DNA from 3 places in the Microbacterium sp. STF-2 genome. Region 3 is predicted to be linked to each of the others. Evidence: predicted binding sites of a transcription regulator. Region 3 holds the regulator's gene; each other region holds the start of a gene.
What was found. Region 3 encodes LexA, which represses DNA repair genes until DNA is damaged. Its sites were predicted from a motif close to TCGAACANNTGTTCGA; they were not measured.
Positions count from the first base shown of each region.

Region 1 (7,213 bases), on a different contig from region 3:
TGCGACCATGGGTCCAGTCTAGAGATCGTCGCGGACTTCTCCGTCCCGCGCGAGCCGGTACCGACCGCAGAGAAAGTTCCGGTTTCGCGCCACCTCGATCAACTCGAGGTCGAGTCTGCGCGGAAGCAACGGGGCTCCCGAGCCGAGTGTGACGGGTGCGTACTGCACCCACACCTCATCGAGCAGGCCGGCGTCGGCGAACTGCCCCGCCAGGTCTCCGCCGCCCACGACCCAGAGGTCTTTCCCACCCGCCGCCTGCGCCATCTCCGCGTGCACCGTGCGGATGTCGGCCTGCGTCAGTCGGACATCGCCCTCCTTCGGGAGGTCGAGTCGACGGTGGGTGAACACCCACGTGGGCTGGGTGTACCCCCAGCGGCCCTCTTCATGGCGCATCACCCACTCGTAGGTGGAGGACCCCATCGCCAGAGCGCCGATGCTCCGCTCGAAACCCGTGTACGCCATCGGTCCGTCTTGGTCGATGTCCTGTGTGAGCAACCAGTCCAATGAGTGCTCCTCGGTGGCGATGAACCCGTCGAGGCTGGAGGCCGTGTAGAAGTGCGTCGTCATCCGGCCAGCTTCGCAGCACCCTCCGACATCGAGATCAGGCGTGGAGAAGCGTCACGGCCCGCACCGGAGCCTCCCACCACTCCAGGTCGGGATACCGCTTGAACCAGGACACCTGGCGTCGCGCATAGCGTCTCGTGAGCGCCTGGGTCTGTGCGATCGCCTCACGCTCCGTGAGGCCGCCGTCGAGCTGGGCCAGGGCCTGCGCGTACCCGATCGCGCGAGGAGCCGTTCCTCCACGCTCGAGCCCGTGCGCACGAAGATCCTCGACTTCGGCGAGGAGGCCGCCCTTCCACATGCGCTCGACCCTGGAGTCCAGCCGCTCCACGAGAGAGGGGCGGTCCACATGCAGACCGATGAGACGAGTATGCGGATGCCACAGGACAGGCTTCTCCGGAAGCGAGGCACCGTGCGTCTCGCTCCCCTGCTTGAGGACCTCGAGCGCACGGATGATGCGGCGCGGATTCTGTGGATCGACGCGAGTAGCCGCTTGCGGGTCGAGAGTTCGCAGACGTTCGAGCAGATGCGCGGCCCCTCGGGTCTCGAGCTCTTGTTCGAGACGATCCCGCAGTTCCGGGTCGCGCGGAGGGAATCGGAAGTCGTAGACGACACTCGATACATAGAGACCGGATCCGCCGACGAGGATCGCGTCTCCTCCCCCGCGGTGGATCTCTTCGATCGCCTCACGAGCTCTCGGCTGGTACCACGCGACAGCCGCATCTTCGTCGACGTCGAGTACGTCGAAGAGGTGGTGCGGGACGCCCCGGCGTTCCGTCATCGAGACCTTCGCGGTGCCGACGTCCATCCCGCGATAGAGCTGCATGGCATCGGCGTTCACGACCTCGGCGGGGTTTCCCTCCGCACGCAGCGTCTCGGCCAGCTCGATCGCGAGATCGCTCTTACCGGTGCCGGTCGCCCCGACGATCGCCCAGAGACGTGGCGCTGGCACGTTCCGTCCGGTCACACGCCCACGCGCAGCGTGGGCAGACCGAGCGACACGGCCTTCGGCGCACCGTCGCCGACAGAGGCGGGGACTGCGCACGATTCCGACTGCGATCGATCCCACGCGTCGCCGCCGCGGGTCCGACGGATCTTCAGGGGCGCGCCCGTCGGATCGTCGGCGAGCAGATGGAACGGGGCGCCGTGTGTCACGGTCACGGTGACCACGTCTCCGGGGCGAGGCAGCTCGGACCCCGGGGTCACCTCGAAGTGCACCAACCTGTTGTCTTCGGCGCGTCCCGTGAGGCGGTGTGTCTCGGTATCCTTCTTGCCTTCGCCGGTCGCGACCAGCACGTCGATCTCACGGCCGACCTGCTTCTGGTTCTCCTCCAGCGAGATACGTTCCTGCAGAGCGATCAGGCGGTTGTAGCGGGCCTGCACGATCTCCTTAGGGACCTGATCCTCCATCGTCGCCGCGGGTGTGCCCTCGCGGATCGAGTACTGGAAGGTGAACGCGCTGGAGAAACGCGCCTGCTCGACCACCCGCATCGTGTCCTCGAAGTCGTCTTCGGTCTCACCGGGGAACCCGACGATGATGTCCGTGGTGATGGCGGCATTCGGGATGCGGGCACGAACCCGCTCGAGGATCCCGAGGAAACGCTCACTCCGGTAGGAGCGGCGCATCGCCTTGAGGATGCGGTCGCTCCCTGACTGGAGCGGCATGTGCAACTGCGGCATCACGTTCGGCGTCTCGGCCATGGCGTCGATCACGTCATCGGTGAACGCCGCGGGGTGGGGACTCGTGAACCGGATCCGTTCCAGCCCCTCGATGTCGCCGGCCGCGCGCAGGAGCTTGCCGAAGGCCTGACGGTCACCGAACTCGACCCCGTAGGAGTTGACGTTCTGGCCGAGAAGCGTGACCTCGATCGCGCCGTCTTCGACCAGGAGACGGATCTCGTTCAGGATGTCGCCGGGGCGACGATCCTTCTCTTTGCCGCGCAGGCTCGGAACGATGCAGAAGGTGCAGGTGTTGTTGCAGCCGACCGAGATCGAGACCCAGCCGCTGTGCGCCGAGTCGCGCTTGGTCGGCAGCGTCGAGGGGAAGACCTCGAGCGACTCGAGGATCTCGAGCTCGGCATCGCCGTTGTGTCGCGCGCGCTCGAGCAGACCCGGCAATGAGCCCATGTTATGCGTGCCGAACACCACGTCGACCCAGGGCGCCTTGTCGAGCACGGCCTGCTTGTCCATCTGCGCCAGGCAGCCGCCGACGGCGATCTGCATGCCTTCCTTGCGACGCTTGACGGAAGCGAGGTGCCCGAGGGTGCCGTACAGCTTGCCTGCCGCGTTGTCGCGGACGGCGCAGGTGTTGATGATCACCACGTCGGCCTCGTCACCGTCGACGGCTCTCACATAGCCGGCGCTCTCCAACGAGCCCGAGAGCCGCTCGGAGTCGTGCACGTTCATCTGGCACCCGAAGGTGCGCACTTCATACGATCGCTGTCGTCCGTCGTCGTCGACGGCTGCCGACGACGCGCCGATGATCGTCGGTTCGCTGCGCGGGATAGTCATGATCTCCCCATTGTACGAGCCGTTGCTGAGCTGTCGCGGCGTCCCGGCATCAGTCCGAGTCGACGAATCGGACCCCGGACGTGGAACCTCCGAAGGAGTTCTCCCGCAGCGCAGCCTTCGCGGCTTTCATCGCCACGGCTCCGTTGTAGCCGCGTCGTGAGAGCTGGCCTACCAGCCGCCGCAGAGCCGTGTCGTGATCGAGCCGGCTCATCGACCGCGCCTTGCCGCGAGCGAACTCCAGCGCGCGATCGTCATCGTCGTCCGGCAACTCATCGAGAGCACCGTCGACCACATCGCGCGGAATGCCGCGCTGCGCGAGTGCGCGAGACAACGCGACCCGTCCCTGTCCCTTCCGCTCGACGCCCGATGTCACCAGCACGGCGGCGAGGGCGGCGTCGTCGAGATAGCCGCGACGGGAGAAGTCATCGATCACCTCGTCGACGACCGCACCGTCGAGGCCGACGCCTCGCAGGACCTGTCGGGCCTCCGAGATGGACAACGATCGCGCCCGCAGCTTACGGACGAGAGACTCCTCCGCGGCCACACGCACCTCGTCCGACGATGCCTTCTCGTCGGCGCCGGCATCGTCGCTCTCTCCGCCGCCGAGTGCGCGAAGGTGAGGAGCGGACTTCGTCGGGCGCGTCGACGCTGTGGCGGAACTGCCCCTGATCCCCCGCGCGGGATGACGATCGCTGGGAGTACCCGCGTCGGACGCGTCGATGTGCGAGGCACTGTCCGGAGGGGCATCCCAGGTCGTGCGCCAGACCGCCGCGTCGCTGGCGCGGGGATCGTCCGTCGACTGGTCGTCGCCTTCCGCCAGGCGAGGCGGCGGCGTGTGCGTTTGCTTCTTCGACCCACCGCCGAAGAGGGGGATGATGGGGGCGATCCGGTCGGGATCGCCCCCACGCGTGTCGTTCATCAGGCCGGACGACGCTCAGCGAGCTCGTCTGCAGCTGCCGGTACCGAAGCGGGGCCGCCGATACCGAGCTTCTGCTTGATCTGCGTCTCGATCGCCAGCGCGATATCGGGGTTGTTCAACAGGAAGGTGCGCGCGTTCTCTTTGCCCTGGCCCAGCTGGTCACCGTCGTAGGTGTACCACGAGCCCGACTTCTTCACGATGGCGTGCTCGACGCCGAAGTCGATCAGGCTGCCCTCACGGGAGATGCCGACGCCGTAGAGGATGTCGAACTCGGCCTGCTTGAACGGCGGCGCCATCTTGTTCTTGACCACCTTGACCCTGGTGCGGTTTCCGACGGCGTCGGTTCCGTCCTTGAGGGTCTCGATACGACGGATGTCCATGCGGACCGAGGCGTAGAACTTCAGCGCCTTACCACCGGCGGTCGTCTCGGGCGAGCCGAAGAAGACGCCGATCTTCTCGCGAAGCTGGTTGATGAAGATCATCGTCGTGTTGGTCTGGTTCAGGCCACCGGTGAGCTTACGCAGCGCCTGCGACATGAGTCGCGCCTGCAGACCGACGTGCGAGTCGCCCATCTCGCCCTCGATCTCGGCGCGGGGCACGAGCGCCGCCACGGAGTCGATGACGATGAGGTCGATGGCTCCCGAGCGCACGAGCATGTCGGCGATCTCGAGGGCCTGCTCACCGGTGTCGGGCTGCGACACCAGGAGCGCGTCGATGTCGACGCCGAGCTTCGCGGCGTAGTCGGGGTCGAGCGCGTGTTCGGCGTCGATGAACGCGGCGATTCCGCCTGCGCGCTGAGCGTTCGCGATCGCATGCAGGGTGAGGGTCGTCTTACCTGAGGACTCCGGTCCGTAGATCTCGACGATTCGACCACGCGGGAGGCCTCCGACGCCGAGAGCGACGTCGAGGGCGATGGAGCCGGTGGGGATGACCGCCACGGGGGCGCGCTCATCGCTGCCCAGCCGCATGACCGAGCCCTTTCCGAACTGGCGATCGATCTGGGCGAGGGCGGTCTCGAGGGACTTCTCGCGGTCGGCGGGTGATGGCATGATGTGCTCCTTCTGCGCGCGTGATGCCGCCTGTAGGCTGTCGCGGCTCTCCCGGCTGGGAGAAACTCTCCGACAAGGCGTAATGGCTCTTCGGCTTGTTTTCCACCGTAGGAGAGGCCACCGACATCGACGCGGAGAGCTCACATACCGTGCAGAACAGATTCCCTGAACCACTTGTGCAGAAGACTACGCCCGCTTCGAACAGATCTTCGACGACACGCCGTGAATCTCAGGTCGTTTCCCGTAGGCATCGGAGATCGACGAACGACTCAGCGTCCGCGCGGCTCCTGCCGACCGACGCCGTGTCGCCTGTTCTCCGGAACGTCCATCTCGACGCACAACGCCAACCAGATGTCGCGTGGTGGGGTTCCCTCGGCCAGCGCCTCGAGCGCGGTTCGACCGCCGACAGCGCTGAGCGTCAGGTCGTTCACCAGAGAGGACGCGCGCGCCTGAAACTCGGTCTCGACGGCGCGAAGGAACTCACTACGACGCATGGCTTCCCCGACCGGGGATCAGTGCAGCGAAAGCTGAGGTTCGATCGACGCGACGAGGTCGTCGGGAACGACGTCCGGGAAGACCTGGATGCCCTCAAGCACCGAGATGCGGTCTCCGACCTCGCGCATGATCGTTGAAATGGGAACGTCGAGCGCGTCGGCGACGGAAGCGAGGATCTCGCTCGACGCCTCCTTCTGCCCACGCTCGACCTCGCTGAGGTAGCCGAGCGCAACCGACGCCTTGCTTGCGACCTGCCGGAGGGTGCGCCCCTTCTGCAGGCGGAAGTCCCTCAGCACATCGCCGATTTCCTGTCGTACAAGAATCATCGGAACCTCCTCCCCATGTGATCGTTCGAGGTCTCCCCCGATGAGACAGCCAGTCTAGTACCCCTGGCATGCACAGAATCTACCCCTGCGCTCTGTGGTTTAAGTGTGAGCACATCAGAGATAACCACCCCGGCGGTCCTGCTATTCCGCCAGCATCGCGCACAGTTCTTCGAGCGCTGCCGCGACCGTCTGCGCGCGGATCGAGTCGCGATCTCCGAGGAAACGGAAGGCCGTCGTCCTCATCGCCGCCGGCGTCACCACGCCGATGTGCACCGTGCCGACCGGTTGCCCGTCGGGGGAATCCGGACCGGCGATTCCCGTCGTAGACACCCCGACATCGGCCGGCGAGCCGCCGACGCGCACGACACTCCTCACTCCGTCTGCCATCTGCAGCGCGACCTGCGGATGCACCGGCCCGTGCACGGCGAGAAGATCCGCGTCGACGCCCAACACCGACGCCTTCACCGGCGTCGCGTACGCCACCACCCCGCCGAGCAGCACTGTGGACGCGCCGGGAACCGAGACCAGGTCGGCGCACAGGGCGCCGCCGGTCAGCGACTCCGCGACTCCGAGCGTCCATCCCCGTCGACCCAGCGCCGCGAGGACGGCAGCAGCCGCGTCGCTCACGACTTCCGGCGCGAGCCGCGGACCTGCGCAACGATGTAGTCGATACCGCTCGCGACCGTGAGCACCAGGACGATGAGCATGAGGATGAAGGTGATCAACGTCCATGCGTCGAGACCGACGAAATAGTGCAGCGGAAGCAACGCCCAGCCGAGCGCCACACCTTGGAACGCCGTCTTGATCTTGCCCATCCAGGCCGCAGCGACGACATGCTCGCTGGCGACCATGAGCCGGTGGAACGTGATCCCCCACTCGCGCACGAGGATGAGGGCGACGATCCACCAGCCGACCTCGCCGAGGATGGCGAGTCCGATGAACCCGGCCCCCGTGAGCATCTTGTCGGCGATGGGATCCCAGAGCTTGCCGAAATCGCTGACGATGTCGTACTTGCGCGCGAGGTAGCCGTCGACCCAGTCCGTGGAGATCCCCACGATGAAGATGACCGCGGCCGTCCACCGGAGGCCGGGCTCGGCGAGGCCGTAGGTTCCGCCCAGCAGCAACAGGACGAAGAAGACGACCGCCAGCGGGATGCGCGCGACGGTGATGGCGTTGGGCAGCTGCCGCGGGATGGCCATCAGTCGCGTCCCGTCAGGCCCCAGGCGTCTTCGTCGCCCTCGGCCTCCACCTCGGGAAGCCCCTCATACTGGGCAGCGATCGGATCGTGCGTCTGGGGCAGGGGTGGCACCGGCGGAGCGACAGGGGCGGCGGAAGCGGGCGGCGACGTCGGA
Region 1 is NZ_JARKMW010000001.1:785,465-792,677, forward strand. It holds gene dapF (diaminopimelate epimerase) at 1-9, opposite strand, end outside; gene MicroSTF_RS03780 (dihydrofolate reductase family protein) at 19-567, opposite strand; gene miaA (tRNA (adenosine(37)-N6)-dimethylallyltransferase MiaA) at 602-1,513, opposite strand; gene miaB (tRNA (N6-isopentenyl adenosine(37)-C2)-methylthiotransferase MiaB) at 1,525-3,072, opposite strand; gene MicroSTF_RS03795 (regulatory protein RecX) at 3,122-3,991, opposite strand; gene recA (recombinase RecA) at 3,991-5,040, opposite strand; gene MicroSTF_RS03805 (DUF3046 domain-containing protein) at 5,310-5,534, opposite strand; gene MicroSTF_RS03810 (helix-turn-helix domain-containing protein) at 5,553-5,861, opposite strand; gene MicroSTF_RS03815 (CinA family protein) at 6,003-6,488, opposite strand; gene pgsA (CDP-diacylglycerol--glycerol-3-phosphate 3-phosphatidyltransferase) at 6,485-7,060, opposite strand; gene MicroSTF_RS03825 (DNA translocase FtsK) at 7,060-7,213, opposite strand, start outside.
Region 1: recA (recombinase RecA) is a predicted target of LexA. The motif match lies at 5,238-5,253, and genes of this name have one in related genera.

Region 2 (7,213 bases), on a different contig from region 3:
TCGAGAACACCGAAGCCGTCGACTACTACGTCGCGTTCGACAACTTCAAGGTCGGTCAGCTGCAGGGTCAGGCTCTGCTCGACGGGCTCGCCGAGCGCGCGGGTCATGAAGCTCCGTACAACATCGAGCTGTTCTCGGGCTCGCCCGATGACGCGAACTCGGCCGTGTTCTTCAACGGTGCGATGGACGTGCTGCAGCCGAAGATCGACGACGGCACGCTGAAGGTCGTGTCCGGTCAGACCGAGATCGCCCAGACGGCGACCGAGGGCTGGAAGGCGGAGAACGCTCAGCGCCGCATGGACTCGATCCTGACGTCGACGTACAGCTCCGAGACGCTGGACGGCGTCCTGTCCCCGAACGACACCCTCGCTCGCGCCATCATCACCTCGGTGCAGGGTGCGGGCAAGCCGGTCCCGGTGGTCACGGGTCAGGACTCCGAGGTCGAGTCGGTCAAGTCGATCATGGAGGGTGTGCAGTACTCCACGATCAACAAGGACACCACGCTCCTCGTCGAGCAGTCGATCAAGATGGTCGGCCAGCTGCAGAAGGGTGAGAAGGTCGACGTCAACGACACCGAGCAGTACGACAACGGCGTGAAGGTCGTTCCGGCTTACCTGCTCGACCCGATCATCGTCACGAAGGAGAACGCGGCTGAGGCCTACGCCAACGTCCCGAGCCTCCTCGAGATCGTGAAGTCGTACCAGTAACACGCACCCTCTTCACGACGCTCACCGTCGTGGAACGGCGAGCCGTCCTGACCTTCGGGTCGGGGCGGCTCGCTCGCGTTCGGCACCGGCGTGGTCCGTCCGCCGCCTTCCTCAGCCGCGAAGGGCGCGGGTGGCCTGGCCCGTGCGCTGCAGAGCATCGACGGTCTCGGCGTATCGACGCTTCGCGACGCCGATGAACAGGCAGTCCACGAGCGTGAGTTGGGCGATGCGGCTCACCATGGCACCGGCGCGGAAGGTCGATTCGCGCACCTCGGTGAAGAGCGGGTGATCGGCCGCACGCGCGAGGGCAGAATCCTTGGCCGAGGTGACAGCAATCGTGGCGGCACCGCTGGCGCGTGCGGTCTCCAGGAAGCGCACCGTCTCGAGTGTCGAGCCCGAGTGCGAGAAGCCGATCGCGACGGTCAGGGCGGTGGGGAGCACCGAGACGGCCACGGCTTCGTGCGGGTCTGCCGGCATGTGCGCGTTCCGACCGACGCGCAGGAGTTTGTGGGTGAGGTCTTCGGCCACGAACCGACTGGCGCCGAGCCCGTAGAGGAGGATGCGGTCGGCGCGGTCGAGCGCATCGACCGCGGCTTCGAGCACGGCGAAGTCGAGACGGGCGACGGTCTCCTCGATCGCCAGCAGTTCGAGAGCCGCGACCTTCGACACCGCCTCCTGCAGGGTGTCGTCGTCGGAGATCTCCGACCCGTAGGCTCCGCGTGCCGAGAACTGCGCCGCCTCCTTGCCGAGCTCGGCGGCCAGGGCCATGCGCAGCGGCGCGTAGCCGCTGAAGCCGATGGCGCGGCAGAAGCGCACGACCGACGCGACCGAGGTCTCGCATTCCGCGGCCAGCTCGTTGATCGTGTTGTCGATGACGACCGAGGGGTTCTCCCGGACGACCAGCGCGATGCGGGCGAGCGACGGCGTGAGCGTGGAAGCCGCGGCTTCGATCGTCGACTGGATGCTCATCGGTCCTCCATCGTGCGGTGCCGCCGGTGCGGTGAAAATTCTTTTTGCAGAGTCTACTTCGCATGTAGTCTCTTTTCATAGCCTTTTTCCGCCGATCCGAGGAGAGCCGATGAGCGTGCAGAAGAGCGCCTCCGTCGATCTCGGCAAGTCGCGGTGTCGTGTCCTGGTCTCCGACGCCGAGGGCCGGATCGAACGTGACGGTGTCGGCGCTCCCGGCCTGGCCGCAGCAGGCGGGGTGGCCAGCGCGTTCGACGCCATCCTCCCGCTCCTCGAGGATGATCGGCTCGACGTGATCGGCGTCGGTGCCGCGGGGGCGTGGATGGCGCCGGAGGCTGCGCAGGAACTGTCTTTCCGGCTCGCGGCCGCGAGCGGTGCGGCGGTGGCCGTCGCCTCCGACGTGGTCACGGCCCACGCAGGTGCGCTCGACGGGGCCGGGGGAGTGCTCCTCATCGCGGGCACCGGAGCGGCGGCGCTCGGCATCGACGCCGACGACGCACGGCTCATCGACGGCTGGGGGCCGGAACTCGGCGACTTCGGCAGCGGTTCGTGGCTCGGGCGCGAAGCGCTGCGTGCGGTGCTGCGCGCCGACGACGGGTTGGCGCCGGGCACAGTGCTCACCGAGGCCATCGCCGAGCCCGTCGGCGCGGTCACCGACATCCAGTCCTGGCTCGCGGGCGGCGGTCCGCTCCCTCGGCGCCTCGCGACGCTCGCCCCGCTCGTCCTCGACGCCGCGCAGTCGGGCGACGTCGTCGCCGGCGCGATCGTCACCGAGGGGATCCGACTGCTCACGGCGACGGCGTCCGCCGCGTCCGCGCTCACGGCCGACGTCGTGCTCCATGGCGGACTCGCCGCGCATTCGTGGTTCCGCGAGTGCCTCACCTCCTCCCTGCAGGCTGCCGGGCGTCGGGTCGTCCCCGCGCGCGGTGACGCCCTCGACGGTGCGCTGCTGCTCGCACGCCGCACCGACCTCCCCCACGAAAGGTTCGTCCACCGTGCCGAATGACGATTCCCGCCTCGCCGCCCTCCTCTCCGTGCTCGACCGTCTCGACACCGAGGCCTCGACGACCGAGCGCGGCGACCTCGACCTGCTCGGCACCGCTGAGCTCGTCCGGCGCATGAACGCCGAGGACCGGCGGGTGCCCGAGGCTGTCGCCGAGCACGCCGAGGAGATCGCGGCCGCCGTCGACGGCATCACCGCGCGGTTCCGGCGCGGGGGGCGCCTCATCTACATCGGCGCCGGCACGGCAGGCCGTATCGGCGTGCTCGACGCGAGCGAGTGCCCGCCGACCTTCGGCACCGATCCCTCGATGGTGGTCGGTCTGATCGCCGGCGGCGAGACCGCGATCCGCTCGGCCGTGGAGAACGCCGAAGACGACGACACCGCCGCGGAGGCTTCGCTGCGGAGGCTCGCACTCTCGGAGAGCGACACGGTGGTCGGCATCTCGGCATCCGGCCGCACCCCCTATGTCGTGGGAGGGCTGACCTACGCGCGCAGCGTCGGCGCCTTCACGGTCGCGATCGCCTCGAACGCCGATTCCGAGATCGGTGCGGCCGCCGAGATCGCGATCGAGGTCGTCACCGGTCCCGAGTTCATCTCCGGAAGCACTCGGCTCAAGTCGGGCACCGCGCAGAAGCTCGTCGTCAACATGCTCACCACGCTGTCGATGATCAACCTCGGCAAGACGTATCGAGGGGTGATGGTCGACCTGCTGGCCACGAACGAGAAGCTCCACGCCCGCTCCATCCGCACGGTGTCGCAGCTCGCCGGCGTCGACACCGATCAGGCGGCTGGGGCGCTGCAGGCGGCGGACGGCTCGGTCAAGCTCGCACTCCTCATGCTCGCCGCCGACGCGACGCCCGAGGATGCGGCATCCGCCCTCGACGAGGCCGACGGCATCCTTCGCGACGCGATCGCGGCACTCGCCTGATCTTCATACGCACCTGATCTCGGCACGCACCTGCGTCTCGGGCGCTGGGCGCGGTGCTGATTCCGGACGCCGCGTGCGGCATTGATTCCGGCTGCCGCGTGCGGCGTTGATTCAGGCTGCCGCGTGCGGCGTTGATTCCGGACGCCGGGCGCGGCCCCGGGGCGCTCCGACGTCAATAGGATTCGGGTGTGGATGATCTCGTTCCGGCGGCGCCCTGGTTGCTCGTCGGTGCGGCCGTCGTCGCGGCGGTGGCCTCGCTGATCGCGGGGCGCGCCGTGCCGTGGCAGGGCCGGCAGGCCGTGCTGGTCATGGCGGTCGCGATGCTCGTGACCGCGCTCGCCGGAGATGCCCCGATGGTCGGTCTGGGGCTGGGGGTCGTGCTGCTGCTCTCCGCCATGCTCGGCACGGTGGGGGTGCGCGGAACCTCGGCTGCCGGCGAGTGCTTCCGCCGTGCGCTCATCGCCCTGCTCCTCGCCGTCTGCGCGTTCGAGAGTGCGGTGACAGGCGAGGCTCCAGAGGCCGGTGCGGGGGCGCACGGAGGTCACGGAGGTCTCTCGGGGCTGCTGTCGGTCGTGATCGTCGCCGGAGTGATCGGCGTGGTGCTGTGGACCGTCGTGGCGGACTGGTTCGTCGAGCCCGTCCATCACGGGCGCACCGCGCGAATGGTCGCGACCGAATCGTGGGCGCTGGCCGCCGGGGTCGCCCTGATGTGCCTGGCGACGTGAGGGGAGTTCCGGGTTCCGATAGCGTGGCGACATGCCTCTCGCTCTGATCACCGGTGCCGCCCGTGCCGACAGCATCGCCGCCGGCATCGTCCCTCGACTGCGCGCCGCCGGATGGACCGTCGTCACCAGCGACCTGCACGATGCCGACCACCCGGCCGACCTCTCGACGCACGAGGGACCGGAGGCGCTGATCGCCGAGGTCACCGCCGCGCACGGACCGATCACCGCCCTCATCCTGAGCCACGCGCACGACGTGGAGTCGGGCATCCTCGACACGACCGCCGAGAGCTTCGACCTGCACGTCGCCGTGAACGCGCGGGCGACTCTGCTGCTGATCGCCGCGTTCGCGCGGCAGATCGGCGACGATGGGGGAGTGATCCTCGCGCTCACCAGCGACCACGTCACCGGCAACCTCCCGTACGGCGCATCCAAGGGCGCCCTCGACCGCCTCGTGATCTCTGCGGCGCGCGAGCTCGGTCCGCGCGGGATCTCGGCGAACGTGCTGAACCCCGGCCCCATCGACACCGGCTGGATGGACGACGAGACGCGCACGGGTCTGGCCGGGATGACGCCCCTCGGGCGCCTCGGGCAGCCGGCGGACGTGGCTGCGGTGGTGGAGTTCCTCGTGTCGGACGAGGGGCGCTGGATCTCCGGGCAACTGCTGAAGTCCGACGGCGCGTTCTCGGCGCAGTACTGAATCCGTTCGGGGCGCTCGATCAGTCGGCGGCGCTGGCGATCGTCAGTGCCCGCCGCCGAACTCGATCATCCCCACACCGACGGCGATGAGCGCGACGCCGACGGCCATCATGCTCGAGAAATGGTCTTTGAAGATCACCCGTCCCAGCACGGCGGTCAGTGCGACGCCGGCGGCGGCCCAGATTCCGTAGGCGACGCCCACCGGCATTCCCATCGCCAGGATCGTGCCGAGCAGTGTGAATGCCGCGAGGTAGCCGACGACGATCACGGGGATCCAACGGCGACGTCGCAGCCCCTCGGATGCGCGCAGACTCAACGTCGCGGTGACCTCGCTGGCGATCGCGAGGGAGAGGAGCAGCCAGGTCATGGGGTGATCTCCGTCGTCTCGCGCGTGTGAGAACCGAGTTCGACGAGCAGCACGCCGACCACGATCACGCCGACGCCGATGATCTGCACCGGCCCCAGCAGTTCGCCGAACAGCACGGTGCCGAGCACAGCGGTCAGCACGACTCCGATCGCCGACCAGATGCCGTACGCGACCCCGACGGCCATGCCGCGATCGAGCACCACCGACAGCAGCCACAGTGAGCCGGAGTAGCCCAGAACCACGACGATCAGCCAGAGCGGATGCGTGAATCCCTCTGCCGCACGAAGCGAGAGGGTCGCGGTGACCTCCAGCGCGATCGCGAGCAGCAGGGGCGGCCATGCCGAACGGCGAGGGCGATCTGTCATCGGGGGCCTTTCGTGGAGGGTCCGAGGGGGAGAACGCGAGGGCGGCGTGCAGGATTCCCGGCGCGTGTGGAATCGATGGCGGTCGAGAGCGGGACGGGAGCGAGCTGTCGACGTCGGACAGGAGAGGGATCGTGTCACCGCTGATATGCCGGCATGGATTCGAATATAGCTTCGAATGTCGGTGGTGGTCGCGGTAAAATCGAGTATGTCGAATTTGACCGCGTTGCACGAGGCGATGTCTCGCTTGGATGAGGTGTGGGCGGGTGTGGGGGATTCGGGGGAGTTGTCGCGGGAGCAGTTGATTGCGGTGAGTGCGTCGATCGGGGTGTTGCGGCGTCGGTTGGATGCGGTGCATGTGTCGGTGGCGGCGTGTATCTCTCGGGAGTCGCGTGCGGAGTTGGGTGCGGAGAGTCTGGCGAAGCAGCAGGGTTTTCGTAGTCCGGCGACGTTGATCGCGGCCGCGACGGGGGTGTCGAGGGGTGAGGCGTCGCGTCTTGTCAGGGTGGGTGAGGCGACGGCGCCGCGGAGTGATCTTCTGGGGGTGCGTCTGCCGGCGAGGTATCCGTTGGTGAGTGCGGCGTTGGATGCGGGGGTGCTGGGGGCTCCGGCGGCGGCGGTGATCATCGCGGCGCTGGATCGGTGCCGGGTTGTGGCGGGGGTGGAGCGCGTCGCTGAGGGGGAGCGGATGCTGGTGGAGAAGGCGGCAGGGCTCGCGCTCGATGGTGTGCGCACGCTCGTGGTGCGGGTGGAGGCGTGGCTTGACCCGGATGGGGTGGAGCCGCGTGAGGAAGAGCGCCGTGGCAGGCGGGCGTTGTCGCTGTTCGAGCGGGACGGGATGGTGCATCTGAACGCGGTTCTCGATGTGGAGACCGCGGCGCCGGTGGTGACGGCGATCCGGGGGTTCGTGACGGCGGTGTTCGCCGCGCGGAAGGATGCTCCCGATGCGGGCGCTCCTGATGGGGATCGGCGGACGGTGCCGATGATCCAGGCAGATGCTCTTTCGGTGTTCTGCGCGCATGTGCTCGGGTGTGAGCGGCGGGTTCCGGTGGCGGGTGCGACGGTGATCGTGCGGGTGGGTCTCGATGATCTGGAGGCCGGGACCGGGTCGGCGACCGTGGATGGTGTGGATCAGCCGGTCAGTGTCGGGGCGGCGCGGCGGATGGCGGCCGGGGGCGGCGTGATCCCCTGTGTCCTCGGTGGGGACAGTGAGGTGCTCGATTGGGGGCGGGAGAAACGGTTGTTCACCCGGGCGCAACGGCTGGCGTTGGTGGAGCGTGACGGGGGATGCGCGATGTGCGGATTGCCGCCGGAGATGACGAGGGCGCATCACATCCGCTGGTGGACACGCGATCGCGGGCCGACCGATCTCTCCAACGGGGTGCTGCTGTGTGAGACGTGTCACCATCGCATCCACGACAACGGGTGGGAGATCCGCATCGACGCTCCCGGAACCGGA
Region 2 is NZ_JARKMW010000001.1:1,311,217-1,318,429, reverse strand. It holds gene MicroSTF_RS06255 (sugar-binding protein) at 1-707, shown strand, start outside; gene MicroSTF_RS06250 (MurR/RpiR family transcriptional regulator) at 819-1,676, opposite strand; gene MicroSTF_RS06245 (N-acetylglucosamine kinase) at 1,786-2,679, shown strand; gene murQ (N-acetylmuramic acid 6-phosphate etherase) at 2,669-3,604, shown strand; gene MicroSTF_RS06235 (hypothetical protein) at 3,793-4,329, shown strand; gene MicroSTF_RS06230 (SDR family oxidoreductase) at 4,361-5,026, shown strand; gene MicroSTF_RS06225 (DMT family transporter) at 5,069-5,392, opposite strand; gene MicroSTF_RS06220 (DMT family transporter) at 5,389-5,757, opposite strand; gene MicroSTF_RS06215 (DUF222 domain-containing protein) at 5,933-7,213, shown strand, end outside.
Region 2: MicroSTF_RS06215 (DUF222 domain-containing protein) is a predicted target of LexA. The motif match lies at 5,917-5,932, and genes of this name have one in related genera.

Region 3 (7,213 bases):
GCGGATAGGCGAATGCGTGCACGGCGCCGTGCGGACCGTCGATCTCGATCGACATCGACGCCGGCATCCAGCGCGGATCGACGGGCTCCCCGCCGCGCACGGCGACGACCTCTCCCGACTCGATATCGACGCACCAGAGCCCCGCCGCCACCCGGGAACCGTTGCCGGAGAGCAGCACCCGGGTGCCGTGGACCGCATCGACGCTCACATGACCGTCGCCGGGGAACTCGATGATGCTCTCGCCCCCTCCGGTGTCGATCACGACGACGTCGTCGCGCCCGTTCGTGCGGACGGCGACGATGCGGCCGTCCTCCAACGGCTGATACCAGCGGTTGCCGAGCACCCAGAGCCCGTAGCCCGTGTCGGCATCGGACGGGGCCAGCGGCCGCGGGGATCCGGAAGGCGTCACCCCGTCGATGGCGATGCGGTGGAGTGTCCAGCGGTCATCGGCGATGTCGGCGAAGACCAGTTCTGTGTCGCTGAGCCACTCGGGCTGCAGCGCCGCTCGCGAGGGGATCGTCCGCGGGAGGCCTCCGTCGACCTCGGCGACCTGCACGCGCGCGCTCTCCCACGGCATCTTCCCCCGTTCCCAGGCGACCCACGCGGCGCGGGTCCCGTCAGGGGAGAATGCGGGGTGGGCGAAGAACCCCTCGCCCTGCACGATCACGCTGACCGCGGACTCGTCTTCTGCGGCGGAGCCGTCGAGCGGGATCTCGACGATCGCGCGGAGGTGCGGTGTGGTCGAGAGGTCTTCGCGCACGGCGAGCAGACGTCCGTCCTGCACGCGCAGACCTCCGTGCGCGGGACCGGCAGCGGTGAGCGTGACGAGATCCCCGTCGGGGGTCAGGCGGCGCACCCGCTGGTCTGAGGCGTCGACGAAGTAGAGCGTCCCCCGATCGTCCGCCGTCCAGGCGCCACCACCGTATTCGTGCACGCGGGAGCGGGCGTTCCAGGGCGCGGGGAGGACCTCGGCGCCCGTTGAACTCCGTACCGTCACCCGTCCCTTCTCGGACGGCACCGACTCACCCCACCAGATCTCCGTGCCGACGAAGCGGGCGCCGTCGATGCGAGGTGAGGACGCCGCGACTGATGCCGCGGCGAAAGGCGAAGGCCAGGAACCGTAGGGGGACGACGTCATGCTTCGAGCCTATGGGGCGCTGGCACGAGCGTCACGCGGGGCGCACACGAAGGCCCTCCAGGGAACCGGGAGGGCCTTCGTCGTGCTCTCGTCTCAGACCGCGCGGAGCACCGCCACGATCTTGCCGAGGATCACGGCTTCATCGCCCAGGATGGGCTCGAACGCCGAGTTGCGCGGGAGCAGCCACGTGTGGCCGTCGCGACGGCGCAGCACCTTGACGGTGGCCTCGCCGTCGAGCATCGCCGCGACGATCTCGCCGTTCTCGGCGCTGTTCTGCGAACGGACGACGACCCAGTCGCCGTCGCAGATGGCGGCGTCGATCATCGACTCGCCGGAGACCTTGAGCATGAACAGGTCGCCCTTGCCCACCAGCTGGCGGGGGAGCGGGAAGATCTCCTCGACCTGCTGGTCGGCGGTGATCGGCACACCCGCGGCGATTCGTCCGACGAGGGGGACGAGTGCCGCATCGCCGACCGGGGTCGCCACGTCGGCGGGGTTCTCGGTGCTGGCGCCCGGCAGGTCGATGAGCACTTCCATCGCCCTCGTCTTCCCGGGGTCGCGGCGCAGGTAGCCGCTGAGCTCGAGCTGTCCGAGCTGGTGGGTGACGCTGGAGAGGGACTTGAGACCGACGGCGTCGCCGATCTCGCGCATGCTCGGCGGGTAGCCGTGGTGTGCGATCGAGTTCTGGATGACCTCGAGGATCGCCATCTGCTTCGGGCTGAGGCTCTTCCGGCGACGCGTGCGCGGTGCTTCCGACTCGGGGGCGGAGTTCTCGCTCATGGTGCTCCTTAGGTGCGTGTTCCGACGTCCCTCTTCGAATGTCGGAGGCCCGTGGTGGGGTGTCCTTATCGAAACCGTATCCGAGAATCGGTCCGATCTGGAAGATCTGTTCGAGCGTGTCGGCCGATTTCCCGGTCCGGTTTCGAAGAATACTTGACAGATGTTCGAACTCGAAGATATCTTCGGTACGTAGCTTCGCATTCACGGCTCCCGGCCGAGACGGGAATGCGAACGCTACGCCAACTTCCCCGGCGGCCTCACGGCTCCGGGACAGGCTAAGGAGCACCACATGAGCAGCATCAGCTTCAGCACCGCAGCAGTCATCCCGGCGTCGACCCGTCCTTCGACGCGACTCCGACTGACGACGCGTGGCCGCGCCGTGCTGCTGGCCTTCGCCTCGGTCCCGCTCGCGATCGGTATCGCCTTCGCGGCGCTCAGCGGTGGCAGCGCGATCGCTTCGGGAGCAGATTCGGCCGCCGTCAGCGTCGAGACCGTGACCGTCATGCCGGGAGACACCCTCTGGTCGATCGCCACCAGCGTCGCTCCCGATGCCGACCCGCGCGACGTCATCGGTGAGATCAGCCGGATGAACCTGCTGCGCGGTGGAGAACTCCAGATCGGCCAGACGCTCGCCATCCCGGCCCAGTACGTGAACTGATCCGGCGGCGGCAGCACAGCAGCAACTTTGCGTCCTCGAGGCAAGGCGCCGCTTAACATGGGAAGGGTGACCCTCTCCCTCAACGATCTCCCGCTACGTGACGATCTTCGCGGATTGACGCCATACGGCGCTCCGCAAGCGCCGCTCCCGATCGCGCTCAACGTGAACGAGAACACGCATCCGATCCCCGACGCGGTGGCGAGCGACATCCTCGACGACATCGCCGTCGCGATCCGCGACGTCAACCGCTATCCGGACCGGGAGTTCACGACGCTCCGCGAGTCGTTCGCGGAGTACCTGGGGCACGGGCTCACGCCGGAGCAGATCTGGGCCGGCAACGGCTCGAACGAGGTTCTCCAGCACATCCTCCAGGCTTTCGGAGGTCCCGGGCGCACGGCGTTCGGCTTCGCGCCGACGTATTCGATGTACCCGCTTATCGCCCAGGGGACGGGAGCACGCTGGATCGCCGGCACGCGTCAGCCCGACTACACGATCACCCCGGACGAGGCTGCCGAGCAGGTGCGGGCCGCCGATCCCGATGTGGTCATCCTCTGTTCTCCCAACAACCCCACCGGCACGCCGCTCGGGCTGGACGTGATCGAAGCCGTGTACGACGCGGCCCGTGGCATCGTGATCGTGGATGAGGCGTACCAGGAGTTCGCGCCGCGCGATGCGATCTCCGCCCTGACCCTGCTCGACGGGCGCCCGCGTCTCGCCGTCTCGCGCACCATGAGCAAGGCCTTCGCCTTCGCCGGGGCCCGGGTCGGGTACCTCGCTGCCGACCCCGCCTTCATCGACGCGTTGCGCCTGGTGCGTCTGCCTTATCACCTGAGCGCTCTCACCCAGGCGGCGGCGATAGCGGCCCTGCGCAACGCCGAGGTGATGCTCGCGATGGTGGAGGAGATCGTCGAGCAGCGCGATCGGATCACGGCGACCCTCGAAGCGCTCGGATACCAGCCGCACGAATCGTGGTCGAACTTCGTCCTGTTCGGCGGCGTCGCCGACCCACGGGCCACCTGGCAGCAGCTGTACGACCGCGGCGTGCTGGTGCGCGATGTCGGCATCCCCGGACACCTCAGGGTCAGCGCGGGCACGGAGGCCGAGACCACCGCGTTCCTCGAGGCGCTGGCCTCGATAGGATCGGCTTCATGAGCACCCCCGCACTGACCCCGCGCACCGCGAACCGTGTGCGCAGCACGTCGGAGTCCACCGTCGAGCTCGAGCTGAACCTCGACGGCACCGGGGCGAGCCGTATCGACACGTCTGTGCCGTTCTTCGACCACATGCTCACCGCCTTCGCGAAGCATTCGCTGACCGACCTCACAGTGCGAGCTTCCGGCGACACGCACATCGACGCGCACCACACGGTGGAAGACGTCTCGATCGTGCTCGGCCAAGCCATTCTCGAAGCTCTCGGCGACAAGTCCGGGATCTCCCGTTACGGCGACGCGCTCGTTCCCCTCGACGAGGCACTGGCGCAGGCGGTCGTCGACATCTCCGGTCGTCCGTATCTCGTGCACACGGGAGAGCCTGAAGGCTTCGAACACCACCTCATCGGCGGGCACTTCACCGGTTCGCTGGTGCGTCACTCATTCGAGGCCATCAGTTTCAATGCCGGTCTGACCGTGCACGTGCGTGTGCTCGGCGGGCGTGATCCGCACCACATCGCCGAGGCGGAGTACAAGGCGTTCGCCCGCGCGTTCCGCGAGGCCAAGGCTCTGGATCCGCTCGTCGACGGGATCCCGTCCACGAAGGGTGCGCTGTGAGCGCAGCGCCCCGGGTCGCGGTGTTCGACTACGAGTCGGGCAACGTCCACTCGGCGGTGAAGGCGCTCGTCGCCGCCGGCGCGGATGCCGTGCTGACGCGCGACCGCGCCACCGCTCTCGAGGCGGATGGACTCGTCGTCCCCGGTGTCGGGGCGTTCCAGGCCGTCCGCGATGCCCTGCGCGCCCACGGAGGGGACGAGATCATCGATCGCCGTCTCGCCGGCGGCCGTCCGGTCCTCGGGATCTGCGTCGGGATGCAGGTCCTCTTCGAGCACGGCGTCGAGCGCGGTCACGACACCGAAGGGCTCGGCGAGTGGCCCGGCGCGGTCACCGAGCTCAATGCCCCGGTGCTGCCGCACATGGGCTGGAACACGGTCGAGCCCGGTGCCGACAGCGTGCTCTTCCGAGGCATCGAGCAGGAGCGCTTCTACTTCGTGCACTCCTACGCCGCGCAGTCCTGGGAACTCGACGTCATCCCGCCGTTCCCCGAGCCGGTGCTGACCTGGACGACGTACGGCGACCCGTTCCTCGCCGCCGTCGAGAACGGGCCGCTCTCGGCGACGCAGTTCCACCCGGAGAAGTCCGGGGAAGCCGGCATCCAGCTGCTGCGCAACTGGGTCGGAAGTCTCTGACGTCTCCGGCAGGCGTCACCCGTTTTGTTCCCCGCCGTCCGGCGGACTACCCTCGGTTCTCGTGCCCGCACCGGGCCGTAGAGCTTCCCGATACAAGGACCCCATGAACGACTTCGCGCAGTCCCCCTCGCTCACGCTCCTTCCCGCCGTCGATGTCGCCGGGGGCAAGGCCGTCCGCCTGACCCAGGGCGAGGCCGGAACCGAGACCAGCTACGGCGACCCGTTGGATGCCGCAGGGGAGTGGGTGGCGCAGGGAGCGAAGTGGATCCACCTCGTCGACCTCGACGCCGCGTTCGGCCGTGGCAGCAACGCACCGATCCTGCGCAAGGTCATCAAGCAGTTCAAGGGCGTGAGCATCGAGCTCTCCGGTGGCATCCGTGATGATGCGACGTTGGAGGCGGCTCTGGAGAGCGGCGCCACCCGGATCAACCTGGGCACGGCCGCGCTGGAGAACCCGGAGTGGGCGGCCGATGTGATCGGCCGTTACGGCGAGGCGATCGCGGTCGGCCTCGACGTGCGGGGGACGACGCTCGCCGCCCGCGGATGGACCAAGGAGGGCGGTGACCTCTGGGAGGTTCTCGACCGCCTCGAAGACGCCGGCTGCAGCCGTTATGTCGTCACCGACGTCACGAAGGACGGCACTCTTCGCGGCCCCAACATCGAACTGCTCCGCGAGGTCACCTCACGTACCCCGAAACCGGTCGTCGCATCTGGCGGGATCTCGAGCCTCGACGACATCGCCGCGCTCCGCGATCTCGTGCCGCTGGGCGTCGAAGGTGCGATCGTCGGCAAGGCACTCTACGCCGGGGCATTCACGCTGGCTGAGGCTCTGGATGTCGCAGGAGACTGACGCGCACGCCTGTGGGCCGGAATCGCACAACCACGGCGATTCGGCGGGCGTCCCCTGGGAGGGGCGCAGCTTCGAGTCGAATCCGCACGCGTCGGACGACGGTTCCGCCGATCCCGCTCTGCTGGCCGCGCTGCTGCGGTTCCGTGCGGGTGAAGGCAGCCAGGTCGACGTGGTCGACGCCTTCCGTACCGCGCGCGTGCTGATTCCGCTTATCGCCGAGAAGGGTGAGGAGGGGGTCGCGCCGAGCGGTCTCACCGTCGACAAGACGCAGGAACTGTCCATCGTGACGGTCGCGGCGCCTGACGGCCGGCGCGTGCAGCCGGTCTTCTCGTCCGTGCAGGCGATGCAGGCATGGGATCCGACCGCGCGACCGATCCCCGTCGAGGCCGTTCGAGCCGCGTTGGCGGCGTCGGCGGAGGACACCGATCTCATCGTTCTCGACCCGACGTCAGAGACGGAGTTCGTGATCCGGCGTCCCGCGGTCTGGGCGATCGCTCAGGAGCAGCGCTGGGAGCCCAGCTTCCTGTCGACAGAGGTGTTCACGGCTCTCCAGGAGAGCGTGGCGCACGAACTGGCAGTGATCGACGTGGCGGTGGCTGCGGGCGATCCCGACGCGCGGCTCCGGGGCCCCGAGCTGATCGTGGTCCTCGAGCTCGTCGACGGTCTGGAGCGTGAGGTGCTCGATGCCGTGCTCTCGCGTCTCGCTCAGCGCTGGGCGTCCGATGATCGCATCGCTGTGCTCGCCGACTCGCTGACCGTGAAGCTCCGCCGCAGCGTCTGAGAGCGTTCGCTACGATCGGGGCATGTCCCGCGGTCTGATGCGAGTCCTCGTCGTGGTCGCGCTCCTGGGTGGTGCCGCGACCGGCACCACGGGTTGCTATACCGCGTGCCCGGCGATCGGCTACGTCAACGGGGTGGTCGTCGACGTGAGCGTATTCCCGGAGACAGCGGCCATCCAGTTCTGCGTGGACGCGGAGTGCTCACCGGCGCCGGGGGAGGACGAGACCGTCTCGACCAACCTGTTCGCGGCGTCCCGTGAGGACGACGGGACCTGGCGGCTCATGTTCGACATGTCGACACCCGAGGACGTCGACATCCGCCTGTTCGACGCGCAGGGCACCGTCATCCACGAATCCGAGGAACCGATCGCCTGGACCCACGCTGATGGCCCGTGCGGCGGCCCCTCCACTGCGGACCCCCTGATCCTGGAGCCCTGATCCTTCATCGCCGGAGATGACGCTCTCCACGTCGGACCGCGGGCGGGAACGGGAACGCGTCTCCGCAGGGAGGTGCGCGGTCCGATCGCTGCTGCCGGTGCTGATAGCGTCGGAGATCCGTGCAGGAAGTGAGGAGGTGGTATCCGTGAACGAAGTGACGTCGGTGCTCCTC
Region 3 is NZ_JARKMW010000002.1:33,834-41,046, reverse strand. It holds gene MicroSTF_RS13895 (S9 family peptidase) at 1-1,138, opposite strand, end outside; gene lexA (transcriptional repressor LexA) at 1,232-1,918, opposite strand; gene MicroSTF_RS13885 (LysM peptidoglycan-binding domain-containing protein) at 2,208-2,576, shown strand; gene MicroSTF_RS13880 (histidinol-phosphate transaminase) at 2,634-3,728, shown strand; gene hisB (imidazoleglycerol-phosphate dehydratase HisB) at 3,725-4,342, shown strand; gene hisH (imidazole glycerol phosphate synthase subunit HisH) at 4,339-4,974, shown strand; gene priA (bifunctional 1-(5-phosphoribosyl)-5-((5-phosphoribosylamino)methylideneamino)imidazole-4-carboxamide isomerase/phosphoribosylanthranilate isomerase PriA) at 5,078-5,824, shown strand; gene MicroSTF_RS13860 (SseB family protein) at 5,808-6,605, shown strand; gene MicroSTF_RS13855 (hypothetical protein) at 6,628-7,041, shown strand.